DNA from 4 places in the Microbacterium aquimaris genome. Region 1 is predicted to be linked to each of the others. Evidence: predicted binding sites of a transcription regulator. Region 1 holds the regulator's gene; each other region holds the start of a gene.

Region 1 (7,096 bases):
CTCCAGATCATCCCTGTCCTGAACAAGATCGATCTGCCGGCCGCCGACCCGGACAAGTTCGCAGCCGAGCTGGCCGGTCTCATCGGCGGTGAGCCGGAGGACGTGCTGCGGGTCAGCGGCAAGACGGGCATGGGGGTCGAGGCGCTCCTGGACCGCTTGGTCGAGACGATCCCGGCGCCGGTCGGCGACGCCGACGCGCCGGCGCGCGCGATGATCTTCGACTCGGTCTACGACGCGTACCGCGGTGTGGTCACGTACGTCCGCATGGTCGACGGCAAGCTCGAGCCGCGCCAGCGCATCCAGATGATGTCCACGCGCGCCACCCATGAGCTCCTCGAGATCGGCGTGTCCAGTCCCGAACCGATCCCGACGAAGGGGCTCGGCGTGGGCGAGGTCGGCTACCTCATCACGGGTGTGAAGGATGTACGTCAGTCGAAGGTCGGTGACACGATCACCGACCAGCGTAAGCCGGCCGCTGATCCGCTCCCCGGCTACACCGACCCGAAGCCCATGGTCTTCTCGGGTATCTATCCCATCGACGGCAGCGACTACGCCGACCTGCGCGAGGCGCTCGACAAGCTCAAACTCTCGGATGCCTCTTTGCAGTACGAGCCCGAGACCTCCGTCGCCCTCGGATTCGGGTTCCGATGCGGGTTCCTCGGTCTGCTGCACCTGGAGATCATCACCGAGCGGCTGACCCGCGAGTTCGGGCTCGACCTGATCACCACCGCCCCGTCGGTGACCTACGACGTGGTGACCGACACCGGCGAGACGGTCAGCGTCACCAACCCGAGCGAGTATCCCGACGGCCGGGTCGCCGAGGTCTCCGAACCGGTCGTGAAGGTCGGCATCCTGTTGCCGAAGGACTATGTCGGCACCGTGATGGAGCTCTGCCAGGCGCGCCGGGGATCTCTGCTCGGCATGGACTACCTCAGCGAGGATCGTGTCGAGCTGCGCTACAACATGCCCCTCGGTGAGATCGTGTTCGACTTCTTCGACCACCTGAAGTCGAAGACGCAGGGGTACGCGAGCCTGGACTACGAGCCGGCCGGTTCGCAGACGGCGGACCTCGTGAAGGTCGACATCCTCCTCCAAGGGGAGAAGGTGGATGCGTTCAGTTCGATCGTCCATCGCGAGAAGGCGTACAGCTACGGCACGATGATGACCGAGCGACTGCGCAAGCTCATCCCGCGCCAGCAGTTCGAGGTGCCCATCCAGGCCGCCATCGGCGCCCGGATCATCGCCCGCGAGAACATCCGCGCCATCCGCAAGGACGTCCTGGCCAAGTGCTACGGCGGCGACATCTCCCGAAAGCGCAAGCTTCTGGAGAAGCAGAAGGAGGGCAAGAAGCGCATGAAGATGGTCGGTCGCGTCGAGGTCCCGCAGGAGGCGTTCATCGCCGCGCTGTCGGGTGACGTGGAAGCGAAGAAGTAGAACGCATCCGGCTCTCGCCAGATGCCCGGGAGCGGATCGGTAGGCTCGGTATATGCGCCGCGGAACCTTCAAGGACGACACGGTCGATTACGCCGCCGTCGGAGCCACACAGGCGCCCGACCTCATGCACTTCCCGCCGGAGCGCAGCATCCCCGCGGAGCAGTCGTGGCGGATCGGGTCGGGTGAGGCGCGCTTCCTCCGCGCGGGTGAGGCGCTGTTGTCGTGGGCGGCCCAGCGGGGCACCGGTCTCACGCTCAGCGACGTGCGTCCGGCGCCCGGGCCGATGTACTCCGGTGTCAGCTTCGATGCGGAGGGGGCGCCGATCGCGCCGAGCCGGACCCAGGCCGACCAGCGGTTCGACGCCGACGGAACACCGTTCGTCGCCGCGGGCACGACCATCCATCTGTCCGGCCGGGTCGGTGGGATGAGCGCCGACGCGGAGCTGCGCGTGATCTTCGCGATCGAGGAGCCGCGTCGCACCGGCTTCGCGTTGGGGACGCTCGGTGGCTCGGTCGTCAGCGGCGAGGAGTCGTTCATGGTCGAGTGGTACGACAACGACGAGGTGTGGTTCACCGTGCGCGCATTCGATGCGCCTCGCGCGTTGCCGTACCGTCTGTGCCCCGCGTTGACACGCCGTCGCCGCCGCGAGCTGTTCACCCGCTACCTGCGGGCGATCTCACCGCTGTACACGACGCCCGCGTGAGCGTCGATCAGAGGCGCTGATGGGCGCCGCGCTTCCTCTCGGTGATCCCGCCCCGGCGGACGGCGCCCTCCCCGAGGACCTCGTCGTCGACCCCGGCACCGCATTCGGCGCGTACCTGCACGTGCCGTTCTGTCGGGTCCGCTGCGGATACTGCGACTTCAACACCTATACCGCGACCGAGCTGCGCGGCGCACGCCAGGACACCTATGCCGACACGCTGCTCGAGGAGGTCGCTCTCGCCGGGCGGGTCCTCGCAGCGCGCGGGGGGCTTCGTCCGGCCTCGACGGTCTTCTTCGGCGGAGGCACCCCCACGCTGCTCCCGGCGGGCGACCTCGCTCGCATGCTCGACGGGGTGCGCGAGACGTTCGGGATCGACGCCGACGCCGAGGTGACGGTGGAGGCCAATCCCGACACGGTGAGCCCGGACGTGGTCGAAGAGCTCGCGGCGGCCGGTGTCACGCGCATGTCGATCGGCATGCAGTCGGCCGTTCCCCACGTGCTCGCCGCACTCGATCGCACCCATCGTCCGGAGAACGTCGAGACGGCGGTCATGGCGGCGCGTGCGGCGGGGCTGAAGGTGAGCGTGGATCTCATCTACGGCGCACCGGGGGAGAGTCTGGAGGACTGGGCGCGTTCGCTCGACGCGGCTGTGGCGCTTGCTCCCGACCATGTCTCGGCCTACGCGCTGATCATCGAGGACGGCACGAAGCTCTCCCGGCAGATCCGACGGGGGGAGGTTCCCGCCCCGGACGATGACCTCCAGGCCGACATGTACGAACGTGCCGAGGCGACCCTGACCGGTGGCGGCCTCCAGTGGTACGAGGTGTCCAACTGGGCTCGTGGTGACACCGACCGGTCCCGGCACAACCTTGCCTACTGGCGGGGTACGGACTGGTGGGGGTTCGGCCCGGGGGCACACAGTCACGTCTCGGGTCTGCGCTGGTGGAACGTGAAGCATCCAGCCGCATACTCGGCGCGGTTGGCGCGCGGGGAGTCACCCGCCGCCGGCAGGGAGCGTCCCGACGAGACCTCCCGCACTCTCGAGACCGTTCTGTTGCGCTCCCGCATCCGCGAGGGGTTGCCCGTGACGGAGGTACCCGCCGACGGTCGCGCCGCCGTGCCGGGGCTCATCGCCGACGGCCTCATCGACGGGGCGCAGGCAATCGCCGGCACCGTCGTGCTGACGATGCGCGGGCGGCTGCTCGCGGACGCGGTCGTCCGCGCACTCACCGGCTGAGCGGCGGGCCGGAACGCGACCGCCGTCGGGCACGGTAGAATTGGCACTCACTCGAGACGAGTGCCAGTGCACGCCGGACACGTACGCGGGAGGATCAATGGTCAGCGCACGCGGACTGGAAGTCCTCCGCGCGATCGTGCAGGACTTCGTCGAGACGCGCGAGCCGGTCGGGAGCAAGTCGATCGTCGATCGTCACGCTTTCGGCGTGTCGGCTGCCACGATCCGCAACGACATGGCCCTGCTCGAGGACGAGGACCTGATCGAGGCGCCGCACACATCGTCCGGGCGAGTGCCCACCGACAAGGGGTACCGCGTCTTCGTCGACCACCTTGCCGAGGTGCGTCCCCTCTCGCCCGCGCAACGCACGGCGATCGCATCGTTCCTGGAGGCGCCGGGAGACCTCGACGACCTGATGGTGCGCACCGTCCGCGCCCTCACGCAGCTGACCGGCCAGGTGGCGATCGTCCAATACCCGTCCTTCGCCCAGGCCCACGTCTCCCATGTGGAACTGGTCGGACTCGACACGGGGCGCATGTTGGTGGTGCTCGTCACCGACACCGGCCGCGTCTCGCAGCGACTCGTGTTCCTGCCCCACGACCCGGCCGAGGAAGACATCTTCCGCATGCGCACGGCGATCGCAGATCTCACCGTCGGCCGGCCGATCCGCGACGGTGCACAGGCCATCGCCGACCGGCTCGCGGCGGCCTCAGACGCGCGGGCGCCGCACGAAGCGCTCGTCGACGTCATCGCCATGGTCGTCGCCGAAGAGCTCGAGGAGTTCCGGCAGGATCGCCTGGTGATGGCGGGGACAGCCAACCTGGCCCGGCGTGAATCGGACTTCCGCGGCAGCATCTACCCGCTGTTGGAGGCCATCGAGGAGCAGGTGACCCTGATGCGCCTCATGGGTGAGATGGTCGCCGACGAGCACGGACTCGCGGCGAGTATCGGACGCGAGAACGAACCCTTCGGCCTGGCGGAGGCGTCGGTCGTCGCCGGCGAGTACGACGCGTCGGGTGCCCGCGCGCGCGTCGGCGTGCTGGGGCCGACCCGAATGGACTACCCGAGCAACCTCGCATCGGTGCGCGCCGTGGCGCGCTACCTGTCGCGACTGCTCGAAGAGGACGAGAACGCCCGCTGAGGCGTTCGACGACAGACGATCCCGTGGCGACACGGGTGGGAGAGGCGAACGTGGCTGACCACTATGAAGTTCTGGGTGTCTCGCGAGATGCGAGCCCCGAGGAGATCAAGAAGGCGTATCGGCGGCTCGCGCGCGAGCTCCACCCCGATGTGAACCCGGGGGCGGATGCCGCCGAGCGTTTCAAATCCGTGACGCACGCCTACGACGTGCTGAGCGACCCCGATCAGCGTGCGCGGTACGACATGGGCGGGGATTCGCCCTTCGGCGGCGGCGGCGCGGCCGGATTCGGCTCGTTCGGCGACATCTTCGAGACGTTCTTCGGCGCCGGTGGTGGCGGTGGCGGGGCCCGCGGCCCCCGTCCGCGGTCGCGTCGTGAGCGCGGCCAGGACGCGCTGGTGCGTGTGACCCTCGAGCTGGGCGACGTCGTGTTCGGCGTGCACCGCGACATCGACGTCGACACGGCCGTGCTGTGCGAGACGTGCGAAGGGTCCTGCTGCCAGCCGGACACGCAGCCGGTCACGTGCGACATCTGCCACGGCTCCGGTCACGTGCAGCAGCAGGTGCGCAGCCTGCTCGGCAACGTCCTCACCAATGCGCCGTGCCGCGTGTGCCAGGGGTACGGGACGACCATCCCGTACCCGTGCGCGACCTGCCAGGGACAAGGCCGGGTCCGCGCGCGCCGCACGGTCTCGCTCGACATCCCGGCGGGCGTCGAGACCGGTCTGCGGTTGCAGCTGCCCGGTTCGGGCGAGGTCGGTCAGGCCGGGGGGCCGAACGGGGACCTGTACGTGGAGGTCACCGTCAAAGACCACGAGACCTTCAGCCGGGAGGGCGACGACCTGCTGGCCACGCTCGAGGTGTCGATGCCGGATGCGATCCTCGGCACGACCACGACGATCGAATCACTCGACGGGCCGGTCGATCTGGAGATCCGCCCGGGCGTGCAGGCCGGCGACGTGCTGACCATCAAGGGTCGTGGCATCACCCCGCTGCGAGGAAACCAGCGCGGCGACCTCCGGGTGGGGGTGCATGTGGTGACCCCGACGCGTCTGGACCACAAGGAGCGCGCCCTCATCGAGGATTTCGCCAAGCGCACGAAGGCCCCCTCGCCGCAGCTCGCGCAGTTCCACCAGGGACTGTTCGCCAAGTTGCGGGATCGCCTCCGGAACGGCTGATCAGTGCCTCTGCACTTCGTCGTCGACGACCCCGCGGCTTTGGCGGGCGACGAGGTCGTCCTGCTCGGCAGGGAGGCCCACCACGCCGCCGCGGTGCGTCGCGTGCGGGCGGGGGAGGCGGTCACCGTCGGTGACGGCCTCGGTGTCTGGCTGACCGGCCGCGTGGCCGACGTGGCGCCGCAGCGCGTGGCGGTCACCGTCGAGTCACGCCGCACCGTTCCCGCACCCACGCCGCGCCTCGTGCTCGTCCAGGCGCTCGCCAAGGGCGACCGGGATGAGTTGGCCGTGCAGGCGGGCACCGAGATCGGTGCGGACGAGATCGTCCCGTGGCAGGCTGCGCGCAGCGTCTCACGGTGGGAGGGCGCCAAGCGTGAGAAGGGGCGGGCGCGTTGGGCGAGCATCGTCCGGGAGGCCGCCAAGCAGGCACACCGGGCCTGGATCCCGCCGGTGGGTGCGCCGGTGGGCACCGGCGAACTGGCCGCGCGTGCGTCGAAATCCCGCATGCTCGTGCTCGTCCCGGATGCGGGGGAGGCCCTCACGGCGGTGGAACTCGATCCGACGGCCGACGCCGACGTCGTGGTGGTCGTCGGCCCCGAAGGGGGCATGCCCGCCGAGGAGGTCGAGCGGCTGCAGGCGGCGGGTGCGCGCCCGGTGCGCCTCGGTGACACGGTGCTGCGGACCTCCACGGCGGGGCCGGCCGCCCTGGCCGTGGTCAATGCGGCGTTGCGGCGCTGGTGAGCCGGAGCGGGCGGGCCGCTCCGACCTGCCGCGCCGATAGACTCGACCCATGACGGAACCGTCTGTTTTCACCCGCATCCTCCGCGGCGAGATCCCCGCCGAGATCATCGCCGAGACCGAGAACGCCTTCGCGATCCGTGACATCGCGCCGCAGGCGCCGGTCCACCTCCTCGTGATCCCCAAGTCCGAGCGCTATCGCGACGTGGTCGAGCTCGCCGAAGGCGACCCGGAACTGTTGGCGGAGGTCGTCGGGCTCGCACGTGCGGTGGCCGCCGAACACGCCGACGGGGAGTTCAGACTCGTGTTCAACACCGGTGCCGCCGCCGGACAGACCGTCTTCCATGTGCACGCCCACGTGCTCGCCGGACAATTGCAGGAGAAGACCCTCGGTGCCTGACCAGGAACCCACCGTCGACCGCGTGTCCGCGGACGGCGTCGCGATGGTGCAGCTGCTCGGACCGCAGGATCGTCTCCTGCGCGTGGTCGAGCGCGAGCATCCCGACGTCGATGTCCACGTACGCGGGAACGAGATCACCCTCACCGGAGGCGCCGGTGCGGTCGCCTCGGCGCGCACGCTCGTCGACGAGTTGTTGGCGATGACCAAGGCCGGGCACGAGATGGCCCCGACCGACGTCGCCTCGTCGAACCGCATCCTGCGCTCCGACGCCGGC
Region 2 (7,096 bases), on a different contig from region 1:
GCGCAGCCGGCCAACGTCAGCGAGGACGGATTCGTCGTGACGAACGTCACGGGTGTCGGATCCGTCGGCGCCGAGCCGACGACGGCCGATGACGAGGAGGAGGACACGGACGCCGACGGCGGCGACGACTCATCCGCCGCCGCGATGACCGCCGAGGCGGAGCCGGTGGAGACCGAGACCCCCGAGCCGGGCGTGGTCGACATCCGGATCTACGTCGACTACCTTTCCAGCGGCGCGAAGGATTTCCAGGTCGCCAACGTGCAGCAGCTGCAGAAGTGGGTCAGTGAAGACGCCGCGACCCTCAGCTACTACCCGGTCGCGATGCTCACCGCCAAGTCCAACGGAACGAAGTACTCGCTGCGCGCCGCGAGCGCCGCAGCGTGCATGGCGCACCACTCGCCCGACGACTTCTTCAAGTTCAACGACACGCTCCTGAAGCAGCAGCCCGAGCTCGACACCGAAGGCTACTCCGACATCGAGCTCGCCGACCTCGCGCAGGCCTCCGGCGCGGACGACCCGCAGACGGTGCGTGACTGCATCGTCGAGGAGAAGTTCGCGGCATGGGCCAAGTCGGCCACCGACCGCGCACTGGATGGCATCCCGGACACCGACGACATCTCCCTCACCGGGACGCCCATGGTCCTCGTCAACGGCATCCCGTACGTCGGGGCGCTCGACGACGGTGCGGAGTTCGCACAGTTCGTGCTCACCGTCTCCAGCGACGCGTACTACGAGGCCGCGCCTACGCCCACCCCGACGCCGACGCCGTGACCCGGGTGGCGGCTGGGTAGACTGGTCGCCTTGCCGACTTGGCGCAATTGGTAGCGCACCCGACTTGTAATCGGGCGGTTACGGGTTCGAGTCCCGTAGTCGGCTCCACGTACGGTGCCCGTCGGGCGCCCTTGGCGTCGACCCCGACGTTGTCATCGGGCGGTTACGGGTTCGAGTCCCGCGCCGAGCGCGGGGCAAGATGGGGGGATGATCGCCCACCGTCCGCTCGCGATGGTCGGCGCCGTCATGATCGGTGTGCTCACCGCGATCCAAGCGCGCGTCAACGGGTCGCTCGGCGAACGGTTGCAGGACGGCTTCGTCGCGGCCGCCGTGTCGTTCGGCTCGGGTCTGCTCATCCTCGTGGCGGTCAGCCTCGCCCTTCCCGCCGGACGGCGTGGCCTCACGACGTTGACCACCGGGCTGCGCGCACGGACGGTGCCGTGGTGGATGCTCATCGGCGGGTTCGCCGGAGCCTTCAGCGTCGCCACACAGAGCCTCACGGTCGCCGTCATCGGGGTGTCGCTGTTCACCGTCGGCATGGTGGCGGGCCAGGCGGTCAACGGGCTCGTGCTCGATCGTGCCGGCTACGGTCCGGCCGGTGTGGTGGCCGTGACGATGTCGCGCGTCCTCGGCGCCTCGATCGCGGTCGGCGCGGTGCTGCTGTCGGTCACCGGGGAGTCGGTGCGCGGCGTGCCTTGGTGGATGCTCGTGCTGCCGTTCCTCGTCGGGGGCGGGATCGCCTGGCAGCAGGCCACGAACGGACGCCTGCGTCAACGTGTGGGGTCGGCCCTCACCGCGACCGCGGTCAACTTCGCCGGCGGCACCCTGGTGCTGCTGGCCGCCGCGGCGGTGCACGTGCTCCTGGTCGGGCCACCGGAGGCGTTCCCGACCGAGCCGTGGCTGTATCTCGGCGGCGCGCTGGGTGTCGCCTACATCTTCATCGGCGCCGCGGTCGTGCAACACACCGGCGTGCTGCTGATGGGTCTGGGGGCGGTCGTCGGGCAACTGACGACATCGGTGGTGCTGGACGCACTGTGGCCCACGGTGGCCAGCCCGCGCACCGTCATCGGGATCGTGGTCTCGGCGATCGCGCTGGTGGGGGCGGCGATCGCCGTGTTCCCGCGCGCCCGGCGCCGTCGGTGACGGTCAGCGCGCGCGTGTGCCGCCGGGCATCGGCGAGACGAAACGTTCCGGATCGATCCGCTTCGGGCGTGGCGGGCGGGCCCGGTTCGGCTTGCCTCCGACGTAGAGCCATCCGAGTAGCTCCTCGTTCTTCGCCAGGCCGTGGGCCTTCGCGACGGCCTTGGTGCGCGTGGCGCTCCCGGTGCGCCAGAAGACCCCCCACCCGGCGTCGTCGAGGGCGAGGCTGAGCATATGGGCGACGCCGGATGCGACCGCCTCCTGCTCCCAGCGGGGCACCTTGCTCTTGCGGCGGCAGGTGACCACCGCGAGCACGAGCGGCGCGCGCAGCGCCTTGGACGACACGCCCTTGCGCCCTTCGGCCTTGTTGAGTGCGCGTCCCAGCCGCTCGCGGGCGGCACCCCGGATCTCGATGATGCGCCATGGCCCGAGCGAGGAGTGGTCGGCAACCCGGCCCGCCGCGGCGACGCAGTCGAGCACCTCGTCCCGATCGGGGGCGTCGTCGGTGACTTTGGACAGCGAGCGCCGGTCGCGCATCGCCTTCCGGACACCTGTCACGCGTTGCCTTCGGGCGTGAAGTTCAGCGAGAGCGAGTTCATGCAGTAGCGGTCGCCGGTCGGCGTGCCGAAGCCGTCCGGGAACACGTGCCCGAGGTGGGAACCGCAGGACGCGCATCGCACTTCGGTGCGCACCATGCCGTGGCTGTTGTCCTCGATCAGCTCGACCGCTTCCGGCCGGACCGATTCGTAGAAGCTCGGCCATCCGCAGTGGGAGTCGAACTTCGTGCCGCTCTTGAACAGCTCGGCGCCGCACGCGGCGCATGTGTACAGGCCGGCACGTTCCTCGTCGAGGAGTTCGCCGGTCCAGGGCCGCTCGGTGCCGGCCTCGCGCAGCACCCGGTACTGCTCGGGGGTCAGCTGCTCACGCCACTGCGCATCGGTCTTGTCGACGGAATAGTCCATGGAGACCTCCTTCTCCTCCATTCAACCTCAGCGCGGCGCAGTCGGCGCCGTCTGTGACGCAGATGACGTCGCGCGCGGGAGGATGGAGCCATGGACCGGTGGCGGGAGGTGGGCGAGAGGTATGCGCGGTTCGCGCGCGACGAGGCGCCGGCGCGGTCGGCGTTGTACGCGGAGTGGGCCTCCGGAGTGGCAGCAGACGAGCGCGTGCAGCGGGTGCTCGCGCGCATCCCGGCCACGAGAGGTCAGCCACCCCTGGTGTTCGCGCTCACGCGGATGCTCGGAGCGCCCGAGGGGACCTTCGACCGGTGGCGGAAATGGCTGGTCGCACACGCCGACGCCGTCGTGGCCGAGGCGGCGCAGCGGTCCCTGCAGACCAATGAGCCGTTGCGATGCGCGGCACTCCTTCCGGCACTCGCCGACGTGCCGGGCCCGGTCGGGCTCATCGAACTCGGTGCCAGCGCCGGGCTCTGCCTCGTTCCGGACCGCTATTCGTACCGCTACCGGTGCGGCGACGACATGGTGGCACTCGATCCCGTCACGGGACTCTCGCCGGTGCTGTTGGAGGCGCGCGTGATCGGCGACGCACCGTTGCGCATGCCGGCGATCGAGTGGCGCGCGGGTGTCGACCTTTCTCCGCTGGATCCCGCCGACCCCGACGACCGCGCGTTCCTGCTCGCCCTGGTGTGGCCCGGAGAGGACCAGCGCGCCCGCCGCATCGAGGCGTCTCTGGCCGTGGCGGGCGCGTTCGGCGTCGACGTGGCACCCGCCGACGCCGGCGACCCCGCCGTCGTCCGCCGCCTGGTCGAAGCCGTACCCGGCGGCCTGACCCCCGTGGTGTCGACGCTCGGTCTGCTTCCGCACCTCGCGCGCCCCGTGCGCGAACGGTTGATCGACGCCATCGTCGAGACGGGGGCGACGTGGATCTCCCTGGACCCGGCCGGCGTGCACGACCGGTGGACGAGTCCGGTCGCCCCCGGACCGGGGAGGTTCGTGCTCCACCGCGACGGGCGGCCGCTCGCCTACGCCGATCCACTGGGTGGGTCGGTGGAGTGGCTTCCCGGGTGACGGATGGGCCGCGGTTAGCGTGGAGGCATGACCCTGTCGGATCGAGATCGCACCCTCCTGGACTTCGAGGCCGAATGGCGCCGGCACATCGGCGCCAAGGAGGAGGCGATCCGCGCCGAGCTCGGGCTGGCCCCGGCCCGCTACTACCAGGTGCTGGATCGTCTCATCGACACGGTCGAGGCCCAGGAGTACGACCCCATGCTCGTCAAGCGGCTGCGGCGCCGCCGGGACGAGAGGGAGGACCCGCGCGCCTCGGAGCCGACGCCGGGCTGACCGGCGCGCACCGGCATCCGCGCGCACGAGAGGGCCTCTCGCGCACGGGCGGCATCCGCGTGCGGGTAGCATCGTGGGGTGCCGAAATCGACCTACCCGCGGGATCGCTTCGACGACCTCCCCACGGACAGCGGACGAGTCGGCGCCCACCGGGCCGAGAACCCGCACATGCGTGGTTGGGTGGTCTTCCTGTGGGCGGCTGTGGCCACGCTCCTGCTCATCGTGGTCGGAATCTTCGCCACCATGGTCATGAGCGGTCGCGTCTCGCTCGTCCCCGACGCCGAACCCACACCCACGCCCACGGCGACGGTGGAGCCGGTGATCGACACCTCCTATGACGTGCTGGTGCTCAACGCCACACCGGAATCGGGCCTTGCCACGCAGGTGAAGGACATCCTCGTCACCGCCGGGTGGTCATCCGACCAGGTCAACGCCAGTGAGGCCGGCACCACCGATTTCGCCGAGACGACGATCTACTACGCGTTCCCCGACGACGAGGCCGCCGCGGCGGGTATCGCCGACCTGCTGGGTGGAGCCCGCATCGAACAGAGCGACTTCTACCAGCCGGTGGACGACACGGCCACCGAGGACGTCGACGAGAGCCAGTCGTCACAGCTGACGGTCGTCATCGGACTGGACCGCACCGCCGACGCCCCCGAAGAGACCCCCGCGCCCTGATCCGCGCCGGTTGTTTCAGGCCGGTAAACGTTTCTATTCACCGGTGTCAACAGTTGCTGTGATGGCCGTTCCGTGAATTCCCGTCTGCCTACGATGAGCCTGTCCCACCGCATTACAGGAGATTCGCATGGCCCAGGGCACCGTCAAGTGGTTCAACGCCGAGAAGGGTTACGGCTTCATCACCGTGACGGACGGGCAGGATGTGTTCGTCCACTACTCCAACATCGAGATGAGCGGTTTCCGCGTCCTCGAGGAAGGCCAGGCGGTCGAATTCACCGTCGGCTCGGGCCAGAAGGGCCCGCAGGCGGAGTCCGTCCGCGTCGTCGTCTGACGCGAGGTCGCCTCACGGGCGACGCGCGTCGTGAAGGGCGGGGTGCCGGTGGCGTCCCGCCCTTCCGCCTGCTTCCGGACAGCGGCTTGCACTCCCCGGGGTCGAGTGCCAGAATGGATTAGCACTCGTCTTGTATGAGTGCTAATAGACCGAAAGCCAACGTCCGGGAGGGACGACACACACATGGCAAAGATGATCGCTTTCGATGAGGAGGCCCGCCGCGGTCTCGAGCGCGGCCTCAACACGCTGGCCGACGCCGTCAAGGTGACCCTGGGCCCGCGTGGGCGCAACGTCGTGCTCGAGAAGAAGTGGGGCGCTCCCACCATCACGAACGACGGTGTCTCGATCGCCAAGGAGATCGAGCTGGACGACCCGTACGAGAAGATCGGTGCGGAGCTCGTCAAGGAGGTCGCCAAGAAGACCGATGACGTCGCCGGTGACGGCACCACCACCGCCACGGTCCTCGCCCAGGCCCTCGTCCGCGAGGGGCTGCGCAACGTCGCCGCCGGCGCCGACCCGATCTCGCTCAAGCGCGGCATCGAGAAGGCCGTCAAGGCGATCACCGACCAGCTGCTGACCGACGCCAAGGAGGTCGAGTCGAAGGAGCAGATCGCCGCGACCGCGTCGATCTCCGCCGCCGACGCCGAGATCGGCGAGCTCATCGCCGAGGCGATCGACAAGGTCGGCAAGGAAGGTGTCGTGACCGTCGAGGAGTCGCAGACCTTCGGCACCGAGCTCGAGCTCACCGAGGGTATGCGTTTCGACAAGGGGTACATCAACCCCTACTTCGTCACCGACCCGGAGCGCCAGGAAGTCGTGTTCGAGGACCCCTACATCCTCATCGCGAACCAGAAGATCTCGAACATCAAGGACCTGCTGCCGATCGTCGACAAGGTGATCCAGGACGGCAAGGAACTGCTGATCATCGCCGAGGACGTCGAGGGCGAAGCGCTCGCGACCCTGGTGCTGAACAAGATCCGCGGCATCTTCAAGTCGGCCGCCGTCAAGGCCCCCGGCTTCGGCGACCGCCGCAAGGCTCAGCTGCAGGACATCGCGATCCTCACCGGTGGTCAGGTCATCACCGAAGAGGTCGGCCTGAAGCTGGAGAACACCACGCTCGACCTGCTCGGCCGTGCTCGCAAGGTGATCATCACCAAGGACGAGACCACGATCGTCGAGGGTGCCGGCGAGGCGGAGCAGATCGAGGGTCGCGTGACCCAGATCCGCCGCGAGATCGACAACACCGACAGCGACTACGACCGCGAGAAGCTCCAGGAGCGCCTCGCCAAGCTCGCCGGCGGCGTCGCCGTCATCAAGGCGGGTGCGGCCACCGAGGTCGAGCTGAAGGAGCGCAAGCACCGCATCGAGGACGCCGTGCGCAACGCGAAGGCCGCCGTCGAAGAGGGTGTCGTCGCCGGTGGTGGCGTGGCCCTCATCCAGGCCGGCAAGGGCGCCTTCGGCGGTCTCGAGCTCGTCGGAGACGAGGCGACCGGTGCGAACATCGTCAAGGTCGCCATCGAGGCCCCGCTCAAGCAGATCGCCCTCAACGCCGGTCTCGAGCCGGGCGTCGTGGCGAACAAGGTCGCCGAGCTGCCCCTCGGTCACGGTCTGAACGCCGCGACCGGCGAGTACGCCGACCTGTTCGAGCAGGGCATCATCGACCCGGCGAAGGTCACCCGCTCGGCGCTGCAGAACGCCGCGTCGATCGCGGGTCTGTTCCTGACCACCGAGGCCGTCGTGGCCGACAAGCCCGAGAAGGCTCCGGCCGCTCCGGCCGACCCGACCGGCGGCATGGACTTCTGACGCCGAACCCCGCGAGGCTCGTTCCGACGAGCTGACCACACGAAGCGCCCCTCCCCATCGGAGGGGCGCTTCG
Region 3 (7,096 bases), on a different contig from region 1:
CGGCAAGGCCGGTGCCGTACGAGTCGTTCAAGACGATCATGCCGAGGGTCTGCGCGCCGTCGGCCGCGATCAGGTTGCCGAGAACCTCGCCCTGCAGCACGTCGGACGGAGCGGTGCGGAAATACAGACCGCCGTCGTCATAGGTCGTGAACGCGTCGGAGGTGTTGGCCGGCGAGAACTGGATGACGCCGGCACCGGTGACCTGGTCGATGAACTGCAGGGAGACACCGGACGAGGCCGCACCGATGATCGCGGAGACGTCCTCGCCGAGCAGGCGGGGGATCTCGGTCTCGTAGGCCTTGTTGTCGGTGTCGCCCGAGTCGCCGTAGACGACGTCGATGCTCAGGCCCGTGGTGTCCGAGACCTCGTTGATCTGCGAGGCGGCGTAGGCCACACCCGCTTCTTCAGGCGGTCCGAGGAACGCCAGGTTTCCCGTCTGCGGAAGCGCCGTTCCGATGGTCAGGGTCATGTCCTCGACGGGACCGGCAGCGTCGCCGCTGTCTCCGCTGTCGTCACTCCCCCCGGCACAACCCGCCAGGACGAGAGCGCTCACACCGACGACGGCCAGGCCGCCGAGAGTGGTCGCGCGCGAACGTGTGATGACGCTCATGTTGCTCCTTGCTGTGTGTGATTTGCCACGGGAAGGCTCGGGCGCCCACCCAGTGATCACAACCTAGCCGCGCAGACGTCTCGACGATGTTGCCGTTCGTTAACGATCTGTAACGGGCGCGGCGAAAAGGTCACGATCCGGCAACGGCCGCGGGCGGCACCCGAGGACGGGAATACCCGGAGGGGGTATCCTGTTCTCCTCGGTGCCGGTGAGTCCCGGCCGCCCTCAACGACAGGAGACACCATGGACTCCGAACCCGCCGTCGACTACCTCGTGACCGGAATGACCTGCGGTCACTGCGAGCGCGCCGTGACCGAGGAGGTCTCCAGGTTGCCGGGGGTGACCGCGGTCGAGGTCAGCGCCTCCTCCGGCCGGCTCTCCCTGACCACAGACGGTACGCCCCTCGATGACGCCGACATTCTGGCCGCCGTCGACGAGGCCGGTTACTCCGCGACGCGCGCCTGATGGCCCCGACCTCCGCCGAGGCTCCCGCGGGCATCGACCTCGACATCCAAGGCATGACGTGCGCGTCGTGCGCGGCACGGATCGAGAAGCGCCTCAACCGCCTCGAGGGTGTCACGGCCACCGTCAACTACGCCAGCGAGCGCGCGCACGCCGAGGTGGGCCCGGGCATCGACGTCGACGCACTCATCGCCGAGGTCCAGCGCACCGGCTACGACGCGAGCATCCCCCGGCCCGCCGACGACACCGACGCGCGCGCCGACGCCCACAGGCGGGCGCTGCGCATCCGCCTTCTCGCTGCCGTGGCGCTCGCCGTCCCGGTGATCGCGCTCTCGATGGTCCCGGCGTGGCAGTTCCCCGGCTGGCAGTGGGCGTCGCTGGCCCTGGCGCTGCCGGTGGTCACGTGGGCGGCGTGGCCGTTCCACCGCGCCGCGGTCGTGAACCTCCGTCACGGCGCGGTCACGATGGACACCCTGATCTCTCTGGGCGTGACCGCTGCGACACTGTGGTCGCTGTACGCCCTGATGTTCACACCGGCGGGCGCGATCGGGATGACGCACGGCTTCGCGTGGTTCACCCCGCCCGGAGAACCCGCCGTCTACCTCGAGGTCGCCGCGGGTGTGACGATGTTCCTGCTGGCCGGGCGCTACGCCGAGATGCGGGCGAAGCGCCGCGCGGGGACGGCGCTGCGGGCACTGCTCGAACTCGGTGCGAAAGATGCCGCGGTGCTGCGCGACGGCGTCGAGGTACGTGTGCCGGTCTCGGAACTGCGGGTGGGCGACGATGTCGTCGTGCGTCCCGGCGAGAAGGTCGCCACCGACGGGGTCGTCGTCTCGGGCCAGAGCAGCATCGACACCGCACTGATCACCGGGGAGTCCGTTCCCCGCGATGTGTCTCCCGGCGACACGGTCATCGGTGCGACCCTGAACGTGGGGGGTCGGGTCATCGTCCGCGCCACGCGCGTGGGATCCGACACCCAGCTGTCCCAGATGACCCGCCTGGTCGAGCAGGCGCAGTCGCGGAAGGCCGATGTGCAGCGCCTCGCCGACCGCGTCTCGTCGGTGTTCGTGCCGATCGTCATCGCGGTCGCTCTGGCGACCCTGCTGGTCTGGCTTCTGGCGGGCGGGACCGTGCAGGCCGCCTTCACGGCAGCCGTGGCGGTCCTGATCATCGCGTGCCCCTGCGCCCTGGGCCTCGCGACACCGACCGCGCTCATGGTGGGAACCGGCCGCGGCGCGCAGCTGGGCATCCTCATCACCGGCCCGGAGGTCCTGGAATCCACCCGCACCGTCGACGCGATCGCGCTGGACAAGACCGGCACGGTCACAACCGGGCGCATGACCGTCACCGACGTCACCCCGGCGCCCGGAGAGCGCACCATCGACGTGCTCCGTCTGGCGGGCGCCGTCGAGGACGCCTCCGAGCACCCCCTGGCCCGGGCGATCGCGGCGGCGGCGCGCACACGGGTGACCGATCTCCCGCCCGTCGAGGGCTTCGCGGGAACCGCAGGCTCGGGCGTTTCCGGAGTGGTCGAGGGTCACGCGGTGCTCGTCGGCCGCGCGGATCTGCTCCGCGCCCGGGGCATCGACCCCCTGCCCACGGGCGATGCCGACCTCACGACCGTGCAGGTCGCGTGGGACGGTGCGGCACGCGGCACCATCACGGTGGGCGACACCGTCCGGCCGACCAGCGCCGACGCGATCCGACGCCTGCGCGAGCTCGGTCTGGAACCGGTTCTGCTCACCGGAGACGGGGAGAGCGTGGCCCGACGTGTCGCCGCGCAGGTCGGAATCGACCGTGTCGTGGCCGGTGTGCTGCCGGAAGGGAAGGTCGACGCGATCCGCGCGCTGCAGGACCAGGGCCGTACCGTCGCGATGGTCGGTGACGGCGTCAACGACGCCGCGGCGCTCGCACAGGCCGACCTCGGGGTCGCGATGGGCACCGGGACCGATGCCGCGATCGCCGCCTCGGACCTCACCCTCGTCCGCGACGACCTGCTCGCCGTCGTCGACGCGCTCCGCCTGTCGCGGGCGACCCTGCGCACGATCAGGACCAACCTCTTCTGGGCGTTCGCGTACAACACCGCCGCGATCCCGCTCGCCGCCCTCGGGCTGCTCAATCCGATGATCGCCGGAGCCGCGATGGCGTTCTCGAGCGTCTTCGTCGTCGGCAACAGCCTGTTGCTGCGCAGATTCCGCAGTACCGTCCCCGAGGAGCCCCGATGACCGAGTCCGGACCGCACGCCCCCGCCGACGCCACGGCCGACGTCCCTGCGCCGCACGGGTACATCACCGACAAGGACCGCTACCTCAACCGCCTCAAGCGCATCGAGGGTCAGGCGCGCGGCATCCGTACGATGGTCGAGGACGAGCGCTACTGCATCGACATCCTCACCCAGATCAGCGCGCTGACCAGCGCGCTCGAGACGGTCGCCCTGGGGCTGCTCGACGACCACCTGCGGCACTGCGTGGTCGATGCGGCCCGCGCCGGGGGCATCGAGGCGGAGGAGAAGATCGCCGAGGCATCGCAGGCGATCGCACGCCTCGTCCGCTGACCGATCCCGCGCCGCTCAAGCCAGCTCGGCGACGTCGGCGACAGCGCGGCGCCCTCGACGCGCCGCGAACACGGAATCGACCGACAGCACCACCAGGGCGGTCCACACCAGAGCGAATCCGATCCAACGCTCGACGGGCATCGGCTCCTGCAGGATCCACACGCCGATGGTGAACTGCAGGATGGGCGTGACGAACTGGAGCAGACCGATAAGGGTCAGCGGCACGCGCCGGGCCCCCGCGGCGAAGAAGAGCAGGGGCGTGGCGGTCATGACGCCGGCCCCGAGCAACAGCACCGCATGCAGCGGCCCGGCCGCGCCGAGGGTGATGCCCGAGGTGACCGCGACCAGCATCAGCTGCACCACGGCGACAGGGGTCAGCCACAGCGATTCCAACGTGAGCCCGCTGACCGCGTCGACCGATGGCCCGATGCGTTTCTTGACCAGCCCGTACAGGCCGAAGGAGGCCGTCAAGGTCAGCGCGATCCAGGGGAACGCCCCGTACCCGATGACGATCACCACGACCGCCGCCGCGGCGATCCCGACCGCCGTCCACTGTGCCGGGCGAAGTCTCTCGCGCAGGATCAGCACCCCCAGCAGCACGGTGAAGATCGGGTTGATGAAGTACCCGAGACTCGTCTCGATGACGTGGCCCGTGAGCGTGGCGATGACGAACACCTGCCAGTTGACGTAGATGAGGACCCCCGCCGCGACGGTCCACAACGCCAGGCGCGGCGATCGCAGGATCGCGCGAAGGCGGGGCCAGGTGCGCGTGAGGGTCAGCAGGACGCCGCAGAAGACCAGGGAGAGCACGATGCGCCACGCGACGACCTCCCAGGGCCCGGTGGGCGCGAGCGCGACGAAGTAGAGGGGCAGGAAGCCCCAGATGAGGTATGCCGAGAACGCATACACGCCGCCGACGGCGTGGGAACGGACCGGCTCAGCCGCCGCGACGGCGACCCCGGCGGTCGCGGCGGCCGCTTCTCCGAACTCCCGGGCGTCTGTCGACGCGTCATCCGGGACGGGACCGGATGCGTCTCGTTTCACCGGCCCATCCTACGGCCGCCCCGGCGTCGCGTCCGGCATCCGCTGCGATACGACGAAGGGCCCGGATGCCGAAGCATCCGGGCCCTTCCACGCGGGTGTCTCAGCGGACGACGACCGCCAGCACGTCGCGCGCCGACAGCACCAGGTACTCGTCGACACCGAACTTCACTTCGGTTCCGCCGTACTTGCTGTAGATGACGCGGTCGCCGACGGCGACGTCGAGCGGGACACGGTTGCCGTTGTCATCGATACGACCGGGGCCGACCGCCACGACCTCGCCCTCCTGGGGCTTCTCCTTGGCGGTGTCGGGGATGACCAGACCGCTGGACGTGGTCTGCTCGGCCTCGACCTGCTTGATGACGATGCGGTCCTCGAGCGGCTTGATGGAAACCGACACGGGTCTACCTCTGCTTTCCTGTGAGACGTCAAGACTCGTTAGCAAACTCGGACTGAGAGTGCTAACGCAAGTCTAGGGAAGCGTTGGCACTCTTGCAACGCGAGTGCCAGATTCGGGGTCGACACGTATCACCGAGGCCCTGGCCGACTCCCCTCCTATGTGTGTACGATGACACCACCGAGACCGGGTCAGCTGGGTGACCTGGCATCGGAAGCAGACGCCGGCGTTCGCCATCACGGCCTTCACGCCGGACCTGCTCCACTGGGACACTGGGAACAACTGGGATGATCACGGGCTCTCGCCAGTCCGCGCCCGATCCGTGGGGGGATCATGGCAACGGCGTATTTTCTGGGCATCGACGTCGGCACGAGCCGGACGGCGGTGGCGACCGCGCGGTCCGCTGCCGACGGAACACTCGACGCTCGTAGCTTTCCGCTCGGCAGGAGCAGCGACAGCGCTCCCTCATCGGTCTTCGTCACCGCCGAGGGCCTGCTGTTCGGCGATGCCGCCGAACGTCGCGGCATCAGTCAGCCGGACCGGTTGGTGCGCGAATTCAAACGGAGCATCGGCGACGACGTCCCGCTGTCGGTGGGCGGACGCACCCTCCCACCCGAACAGCTTTATGCGCGCACCGTCGCCTCGGTCGTCGAGACGGTCGTCGAGCGCGAAGGCGGATCGCCGACGGCGATGATGCTGACCCACCCGACCGGATGGGGCGCGCATCGCCTGGGTCTGATCCGCACCGCGCTGGAGCGTGCGGAGATCGGCGAGGTCTCGCTGATCAGCGAACCCGAAGCAGCGGCGCGGCAGTACGAGGCGGGGCGCCTGCTCGAACCCGGTGGCGCACTCGCCGTATACGACCTCGGCGGAGGCACCTTCGACTCGGTCATCCTGCGCAAGGACGGCGAGGGCGGGTTCGCCCCGATCGGCACCGCGACGGGTATCGACAACCTCGGCGGCGCCGACTTCGACGACGAGGTGTTGCGTCACGTGTTGCGGTCGGCCGGCGTCACCGCAGCCGACCTCCAGGCCGACGACGCCGACACGCGACTCGCCCTCGCGCAGCTGCGCCGCGAGTGCGTCGACGCAAAGGAGGCGCTCTCCTTCGACTCCGACGTGACGGTCCCGGTCCTGTTGCCGACGGGCGCGGCCAGCGTGCGTCTGACCCGCGCCGAATTCGAGGACATGATCTCGCCCTCGATCGAACGCACCGCCGACACCCTGGAAGACACGCTCGAGACCGCCGGGCTCGATCCGGCCGAGGTGGAGAGCATCCTGCTGGTGGGCGGGTCGTCGCGCATCCCGCTGGTCGCCCAGCTGCTGTCGGAGCGGTTCGACCGCCCGATCGCAATCGACGCCGACCCGAAGTCCTCGATCGCCCTCGGCGCCGCCCGCGCGGTGGCCCCCGCGGGCGCACCGCTGGCCGGACCGGCGGCGCTTCCCACCGGTGCCGCCGCCCTCGAGCCGATCGCCGAGCCGGCCGCCCTCCCGAACGTGACCGCGATGCCTCCCCGCCGCTCGCGGGCGATCCCGATCGCCGCGTCGGCCGCCGGCGCCCTGGTGCTGGCCAGTGGGCTCGTCCTGGCCAACGCGACCGGGCTGGGCAACGGCACGGTCGCCGCGAACTCGACCCAGCAGTCGCTCACCGAGTGGCTCGGGATGGAACTGGTCGGCAGCACCGAACAGATCGTCGAGACCAGCGACCCCGAAGCGGCCGGCGACGAGCCGCAGGCCGCCGCCCCCGAGGCTGCTCCCGCGCCTCACACGGACACCGGCGGCTGGACGACGCCACGGAGCAACCCGATGGTGCGCAACACCCGCACCACCCCGGTGTCGTCCTCCTCGTCGAGCGCATCGCAGGGCCGCACGTCACCGTCGACGTCGACACCGCCGGCCTCGTCCGGCTCCTCGGGCTCGTCCGGCTCCTCGGGCTCCTCCGGCTCCTCCGGCTCGAGCGGATCGAGTTCGACCGGGTCGACCGGATCCGCGGGGTCGTCCGGCTCGTCGGCGACACCACCGACCACCTCGA
Region 4 (7,096 bases), on a different contig from region 1:
TCCCGTAGTACCAGTACGGCGCGACACCCACGCCGTACATGACCGCGAGCTGCTGCGCCCACTTCTTCTCCTGGCCGAACACCACCGCGTACGGCAACAGTGTCTCGTACAGGCGGATCATCTGCACGCGATCGCCGGTGTCGATCGAGACGCGTTCGGCGCCGGCGGGCGACTGCAGCATCCGGATGCGGTCGGCCTCGGCCCACTCGATGAACGTCTCGAGGCCCTTGAGGTGATCACGCACCTCCGATCCCTCGGCGCTCAACGGTTTGCGCGAGACCAGCAGCATCGTCACGACGCTGAGGGCGACAGAGCCGATCATGACCAACACGGGGATGCCGCCATCGACCCCGGAGGAGATCGCAACGAACCCGAGGACGACCGCGAGGACGGCGACGCCGAGAGAGAGGAGCACGGGCAGGGCGCGGGCAGAGTTCGCCACCGGCCGGCGTAGTCCCTTGTACGCCAGCTCGAGGTTCGCCGCTTTGATGATCTTCTGCGCCGACGTCGAGAAGCGGCGGTCCTGCTTTCCGAACTCGTACACGGCGCCGGGCGCGGCGCCGGGGCCGAACAGGCCGTCGAGCAGCATCCGACCGTCGCCGTCCGCGCGCGTGCGATCCAGGAGCTGCGCCTGCAGCTTGGCCCCGCCGAACAGCTTCTTCTCCCCCTCCAAGATGCGGATGCTCCCCACGATCGCCTGCTCGAGCACCTCGGCGGGGATCGCTTTGGAGGTGCGCCCGAGTAGGACGGCCCCCTCGAGTGCATCCACCTGCTTCGGCGGCGTGAACTCGGCGATGATCGTCCGGCGCCCCGGCGCATCCGCCAGCACGCGAGCGCGATGCACGATCGCGAAGACCACGACGCCGATCATTCCGAGTCCGGCGAAACCCTGCGTCCAGCCCCACGGCGAGGCGAGGTAGCTCGTGTCGAAGAGCACGAACGTGTCCTCGTCGAATCCGACGGCGACCGTGACGGTCTCGTACGGTTCGAGCGCGACACCGCCCGCCTCGATCACGACCGCACCCCCAGGGGCGCCGTTCGCGGCGATCCGACAGGAATCGGTGACCCCTTCCCCACCGGCGTAGCAGGCCTGGGCGCCGGTGAGCGACCCGGCGAGCTCGGGCTCCACGGTGACGCTCACCGACACGTCGCCGAAGGGCTGACGCCAGTCGAGACCGTTGATGTCCCAGTAGAACTCGTCCCCTGTGTCGGGGAAGCGCCACGTGACGTTCTCGAGGTCGTAGGTGAACACGTAGGTCTGCTCGCCGTGGACGAAGTCGTCCTCGGCGGAGGTCATCACGAACACGCCGTCGTCCTGCTCGACCTCGACCGGGCGCGGGTTCCCGTCGCCGTCGGTGACCGAGACGAACTCGGGGAACAGCGGCTGCCCGTTGTAGGTGTCGGGGAGCACACGGCGCATGCCACGGTTCTGGTCCTCCTCGGGGAAGACCGCGACGAAAGTCTCCACGACGTGGAGGGTGCTGTGACCGTCGGCGTCGAGACCCAGCGTGTAGTCGGCGTGCATGCTCGCGAACGCGAAGTCGTCGACGTCGGCGGCGGCCGGGGCGGGCGCACCCACGCCGATCACGGCGACCACGAACAGGCACACCGCGGCGAGCATCCAGCGCCACCGCAGACGGGCGCCCCGAGCCGTCCCCACAACAGACATGCCCCCAGCCTAGGGGGAGAGATTTCGGCCTACTCTTTAGTCCATGACCGATCGCCGTCTCGCCGTGGAAGCCTGGGAGAGCCTGTTCCGCGCCCAGCACGAGATCCTCGACGAGATCAGCACCGACTTCGACGACGAGGACCTCGGCCAAGGCGAGTACGACGTGCTCCTGACCGTCGCGCGCGGGCCGGAGATGACCGCGCGTCTTCGCGACATCACCGCGAACATGCTGATCAGCCAGCCCAGCGTCTCTCGCCTGGTCGACCGGATGGTCCAGCGGGGCCTCATCACGAAGTGCCCGGACCCGGACGACGGTCGCGGCTCGCTGGTCCGGGCGACCGAGCACGGCGCGGCCACGTTCCGCCGCATCGCGTCGCGGCATGCCCGCACGATCGCCGAACGCCTGTCCTGTCTCGACGACCGCGAGCTGACCCAGCTGCGTGATCTGACGGCCAAGCTCCGCGCACGCCACTGACGCGAGGCTCCGATGCGTCGGCGGGGGCCCGGTCAGCACTCGATGACGTTGACGGCGAGGCCGCCTTCACTGGTCTCTTTGTACTTGTGAGACATGTCGATCCCGGTCTGCCTCATCGTCTCGACCACCGCATCCAGCGACACGAAGTGGGAGCCGTCGCCCCGCAAGGCCAGGCGGGCCGCGGTCACCGCGGTGGATGCGGCGACGGCGTTGCGTTCGATGCACGGGATCTGGACCAGGCCGCCGACCGGGTCGCACGTCAACCCGAGGTGGTGCTCCATCGCGATCTCGGCGGCGTTCTCGATCTGCCCGTTCGTCCCACCCATCACCGCCGTCAAGCCACCCGCGGCCATCGCACACGCTGAGCCGACCTCGGCCTGACACCCGCCCTCCGCGCCGGAGATCGACGCGTTCGCCTTGAAGAGCGACCCGAGTGCGGTGGCCGTCAGCAGGAACCGCCGGATCCCCCGACGACGGTTGGCCTCGGCGACCGCCGCCTCGTCTTCAAAGGACACCGCCGCGACGGCGTCTCCGAAACCCAGCAGGGCACTGCCGACCAGTTCACCGTTCGGGGTGACGGCGTTCCCGGCCCCGAGGCCGGAGTCGGCAAGGAAACGCCACCAGTACATCGCGACGGCGGGAAGGATCCCCGCGGCACCGTTGGTGGGTGCGGTGACCACACGTCCGCCCGCCGCGTTCTCCTCGTTCACCGCCAGCGCGTAAGCCCCGAGCCACTCCCCGGGAAGTTCACGCCCGCCCGCTGCCGCGGCGTTTTCGAGTTGCGCCCGGATCTGGCCGGCGCGGCGCTTCACCTTGAGCACACCCGGTAGCACCCCCTCGGCGCGCAGGCCGGCGTCGACGCACGTAGACATCGCATCCCAAATACGGTCGAGTCCTGCCGCAACCTCCTTCTCCGGTCGCAGCGCCTCTTCGTTGCACCGCGCCGCCTCGGCGATGGTGCGATGTCGGTCGTCGCACAGCGCCAGCAACTCCGCGGCGGAGTCGAAGCGCAACGGCCAGGGCGTCGCCTGCACTCGCGGCGCCTCCCCCTCCCGTCGGATGAAACCGCCACCCACCGAGTAGTAGGTCTCTTCGGAGACGACCTCGCCGCCCTCCGCGCGGGCCACGAGGGTCATGGCGTTCGGATGCCCAGGCAGGCGCGTGCGTGGCTCGAACATGACGTCGCCTGTGTCGAAGTCGATCGGCCGCGTGCCATCCAGCGGAAGACGCTCCCCCGCCGGCCGATCCGACCAGGCCCCGCGCACCGCCGACGGATCGACGGTCTCCGGATCGAGGCCGGCGAGGCCGGCCACCACCGCATCCGGCGTCCCGTGGCCGATTCCGGTCGCCCCGAGCGAACCGTACAAGGCACAGCTCACGCGCACCACCCGGTCGAGGTCTCCGGAATCCCGCAGACGCGCGGCGAAGTCTCGGCCGGCGCGCATCGGGCCGACCGTGTGGGAGCTCGAGGGTCCTACTCCGATGGAGAACAGCTCGAACGCCGAGACGTAGGCGCTCACCCCCACAGGCTACGCCCCGAACGCCTCATGCGCCCCGGACAGCGCGAACGCCCCGATCCGAGGGTCGGGGCGTCGCGCGGAACGGGTTACTGCTCGACGGGCGCGGGACCGTCGGCTACAGCCGACGATGCCGACTCGTGCGCCTCCAGCACGGAGGGCTGCGCCTCGGTCGACACCTCGATCTTGCGCGGCTTCGCCTTCTCGCTGACCGGGATCGTCACCGAGAGCACACCGTTGCCGTAGCTGGCCGAGATGCGCTCGATGTCGATTCCCTGTCCGAGGTTGAGCTGGCGGACGAAACTGGCGGCCTCGCGCTCGCGGGTGATCCACTTGACCCCGTCGCCGGAGGCGAGGGTGCGCTCGGCGCGGATCGTCAGAAGCTGGCCGTCCACGTCGATGTCGACCGAGCCGGGGTCGATGCCCGGGAGGTCGGCGTGGAGGACGTAGTGGTCGCCGTCGCGGTAGAGATCCATCGGCATGCGGCGGGGTCCGCGTCGCGCGTCGAGGAGGCTCGACGCCATGCGGTCCAGCTCACGGAACGGGTCGTAGGTTCCCATGTCTTCTCCTTCGTAGCGGGTCGGATGCGGCCATCCGACGGTGGGACTCTCAAGTTGAGTCGATGTGACTCAACTAAGAACAGATTAGCACTCTGGGGTGGAGAGTGCCAGATCTGGCGATCGCCGTCGGCGAACGATCGGCGCGCGAGGTCCAGCCGGCCGCGCGACACGTGGACGCGCACGGAAACGGAACCCGGTGACGTGGTGACGAAGCACCGAGGAAAGCGAAAATCCCCCGCCCGGAGGCGAGGGATTTCTCACTGTCTCAACACAGTGCGCGCCTCGAGGGACTCGAACCCCCAACCTTCTGATCCGTAGTCAGATGCTCTATCCATTGAGCTAGAGGCGCAGGACCTTCACGCGAAACGGCGCGAAGGCCGAGGGCCAGCCTACATCACGTTTCGGTCGGTGGCGAATCGAGGGCGGCGGCGACATCCTCGGGATCTTCCACGGTCCCGAGGGCGGAGGGACCCACCCGGCGACGGTGGGCGGCGAGCTTCGGCAGGTCCACCAGCCGCAACGACTGCATACGCGCGGCACGCATCTTGGCGTAGTCGGGTTCGAGGTCGGGACGCGCACCCTCGGCGACGAGTCGGCGCTGCAGGTTCGATTCGACGTCGCCCCACGCGGCTTGTCGCGCGTCGGCGACGAGCGCGTCGATCGCCTCGGGGTCATCGGCTCGCTCCCGCAGGACCTTGGCGACCCCGTTGTACTGCCGCTGACGGCGCCGGAGATTGCGGGTGTCGCGGTCACGGTAGTCGTGGGTGCTCCCCGGATCCGAGTACTTCCCCCACGCCTTCTTGCGTTGCTTGCGCGCGAGATCCGCCGCCGCCTCCTGCTCGGTGGCCAGTGCGAGCAGCGTCTCCCGCGCGAACGGGGCGACGCGTTCGGGGTCGAACGGCTCGTTGCGCGCGATGGTGTCGACGAGGATGCGGTTGCGCACCGTCAGCCGGGCGGCGGCCGCGGCGATCGAAACGCCCTCCGCGATCGCGTCTGCGTTGCGTCCCATGTGCGCGCACCTCCCCCTCCGATCGTATCGTCAGCCCCGACAGCGATCCTGGATGCGTCCGATGCGCGCGCATCGACGCCCGTCGGTGTCGGACAGAATGGACGCACGCGATGACGCGACGAAGCGGAGGACGACGATGACCCGACGAGCACACCTCGATGTGCGAGACCGCACCGCCGTGATCACCGGTGCCGCCAGCGGAATGGGCGCCGAAGCCGCCCGACGCCTGGCCGCCCGCGGCGCCCGGGTCGCACTGGTCGACCGCAACGCCGAAGGACTGGAGTCGGTCGCACGGGATCTGCGCGGCCGCGGCCACACCACCCACACCGTCGACCTCACCTCCGACGACGCCGTCACGGAAATGGCGGCGGAGATCACCGCCTCGCATCCTCGCGTGCAGTCTCTCGTCACGTGCGCGGGATCCTCGATGCTCGGCGACATCGATCAGCTCACGATGGACGAGATGCGATGGTTGATGGATGTGAACCTGTGGGGCACGGTGAATGTGACCAAGGCCCTGCTCCCGGCGCTGCGGCGCGAGCCGGCCGCGCACATCACGCACCTTGTGAGCATCTACGGCCTCGCCGCCCCCGCCGGCCGCATCCCCTATGCGATGAGCAAGTTCGCCGTGCGCGGCTTCACCGAAGCACTGCGTCACGAACTCGAGCGCACCTCGGTGACGGTGGGCGCGGTGTACCCGGCCGGGGTGAAGACGGGCATCATCCTGCACGGCCGGTACGCCGCTGCGGTGGACCCGGATGTCGCCGCGCGTGCCGCTGCGGCGCAGGCGGCGATGTACCACACCGAGCCCGGCGATGCGGCGGAGCGGATCGTCCAGGCCACGATCCGCCGGCGGGCGCGAACGATGATCGGCCGCGAAGCCCACTTGGTGGACGTGCTCTCACGGGTCACCCCGACGCGTTACTGGTCGGCGATGCGCCGTCCCTTGAAAGAGGCCGTGGACACCACGACGCCCGCCGCCTGAGCGACGGGCGTCGTTGGTACGGCTCAGACGGGCTTGGTGTAGGTGGACTTGTCGAAGCCGATGATGAAGTAGCCGACGAAGGCGAACATCCACAGCAGGAAGAACGAGAACACGCCCCCCTTGCCGAACGCGCTGCCGGTGCGGAACGCGACGATGATCGCGAACACCAGGTTCACGATCGGGATGAAGTACAGAAGGCCGAGCCACGCGGAGAACCCCGCGACCTTGACCAGCACGAACATGTTCACGATCGGGATGATCGCAAGCCAGCCGGGGTAGCCGGCCTTGGAGAAGACCTTCCACAGTGCCACCGCGAGCAGCACGTAGAAGGCGAGCCAGAAGAAGCCGAGGCCGGCGAAGACGGCGATGCCGCCCGCGGGGTCGGTGTCGTAGGTGACGATGTCGGCGAAGGTGATCATGTGCACGACATTACTGAGAATCGGCTGTGAGCGGTGGGATATTTCGGGACGGACCCCCGAGGGACTAGCGACCGCCTCGTCCCGTCGCAACCCCACCCGTGCGAAGGCCGCCCCGGATTAGCGTCGAGACCGGGCTCACAAGGACCCGCGAGCCTTTCGAGAAAGGGAGTGACTCATGGGATTCATGGATGACGCGAAGGACACCGCTCAGACCGCCGGCCGCAAGGCGGGCGAGGCCTGGGAGGACACCAAGGACCGCATCGACGACAAGGTCGACGAGATGAAGGCCGAGTCCGAGGTCAAGAAGGCCGAAGCCGAACGCGACTCCGTCGAGGCGAAGAACGAAGCAAACGAGCGGATGCGGGAGAACTGACCCCGCCACCGGCGGAGGGCCACGGCGATACCCGTGGCCCTTCGTCACGGCCCCGCGATCTGGCGCCGCGATCGATCACTCGAAGGCGG

The links. The regulator HrcA, encoded in region 1, represses chaperone genes, less so after heat shock. The targets are predictions, from matches to a motif close to TTNGCACTCGNNNNNNNCGAGTGCNAA.
Region 2: the regulator HrcA is predicted to act here: its motif matches at 5,339-5,365, upstream of groL (chaperonin GroEL).
Region 3: the regulator HrcA is predicted to act here: its motif matches at 5,151-5,177, upstream of groES (co-chaperone GroES).
Region 4: the regulator HrcA is predicted to act here: its motif matches at 4,306-4,332, upstream of ABD204_RS01645 (Hsp20/alpha crystallin family protein).

What each region holds. Positions count from the first base shown of each region.
Region 1 is NZ_BAAAPT010000002.1:420,910-428,005, reverse strand. It holds gene lepA (translation elongation factor 4) at 1-1,434, shown strand, start outside; gene ABD204_RS11570 (DUF1990 domain-containing protein) at 1,487-2,137, shown strand; gene hemW (radical SAM family heme chaperone HemW) at 2,157-3,374, shown strand; gene hrcA (heat-inducible transcriptional repressor HrcA) at 3,472-4,512, shown strand; gene dnaJ (molecular chaperone DnaJ) at 4,563-5,687, shown strand; gene ABD204_RS11550 (16S rRNA (uracil(1498)-N(3))-methyltransferase) at 5,691-6,425, shown strand; gene ABD204_RS11545 (HIT domain-containing protein) at 6,475-6,822, shown strand; gene ABD204_RS11540 (PhoH family protein) at 6,767-7,096, shown strand, end outside.
Region 2 is NZ_BAAAPT010000001.1:62,683-69,778, reverse strand. It holds gene ABD204_RS00370 (DsbA family protein) at 1-771, shown strand, start outside; tRNA gene ABD204_RS00365 (tRNA-Thr) at 804-879, shown strand; gene ABD204_RS00360 (DMT family transporter) at 979-1,914, shown strand; gene ABD204_RS00355 (nitroreductase family protein) at 1,918-2,448, opposite strand; gene msrB (peptide-methionine (R)-S-oxide reductase MsrB) at 2,466-2,873, opposite strand; gene ABD204_RS00345 (DUF2332 domain-containing protein) at 2,964-3,938, shown strand; gene ABD204_RS00340 (DUF3263 domain-containing protein) at 3,966-4,211, shown strand; gene ABD204_RS00335 (LytR C-terminal domain-containing protein) at 4,290-4,889, shown strand; gene ABD204_RS00330 (cold-shock protein) at 5,017-5,220, shown strand; gene groL (chaperonin GroEL) at 5,404-7,023, shown strand.
Region 3 is NZ_BAAAPT010000001.1:1,621,207-1,628,302, reverse strand. It holds gene ABD204_RS07480 (ABC transporter substrate-binding protein) at 1-610, opposite strand, end outside; gene ABD204_RS07475 (heavy-metal-associated domain-containing protein) at 854-1,075, shown strand; gene ABD204_RS07470 (heavy metal translocating P-type ATPase) at 1,075-3,297, shown strand; gene ABD204_RS07465 (metal-sensitive transcriptional regulator) at 3,294-3,626, shown strand; gene rarD (EamA family transporter RarD) at 3,642-4,535, opposite strand; gene groES (co-chaperone GroES) at 4,771-5,067, opposite strand; gene ABD204_RS07450 (Hsp70 family protein) at 5,398-7,096, shown strand, end outside.
Region 4 is NZ_BAAAPT010000001.1:328,772-335,867, forward strand. It holds gene ABD204_RS01630 (DUF2207 domain-containing protein) at 1-1,669, opposite strand, end outside; gene ABD204_RS01635 (MarR family winged helix-turn-helix transcriptional regulator) at 1,713-2,144, shown strand; gene ABD204_RS01640 (L-serine ammonia-lyase, iron-sulfur-dependent, subunit alpha) at 2,177-3,664, opposite strand; gene ABD204_RS01645 (Hsp20/alpha crystallin family protein) at 3,751-4,221, opposite strand; tRNA gene ABD204_RS01650 (tRNA-Arg) at 4,498-4,570, opposite strand; gene ABD204_RS01655 (asparagine synthase) at 4,616-5,230, opposite strand; gene ABD204_RS01660 (SDR family NAD(P)-dependent oxidoreductase) at 5,367-6,215, shown strand; gene ABD204_RS01665 (DUF5684 domain-containing protein) at 6,239-6,634, opposite strand; gene ABD204_RS01670 (hypothetical protein) at 6,810-7,007, shown strand; gene ABD204_RS01675 (aldose 1-epimerase family protein) at 7,083-7,096, opposite strand, start outside.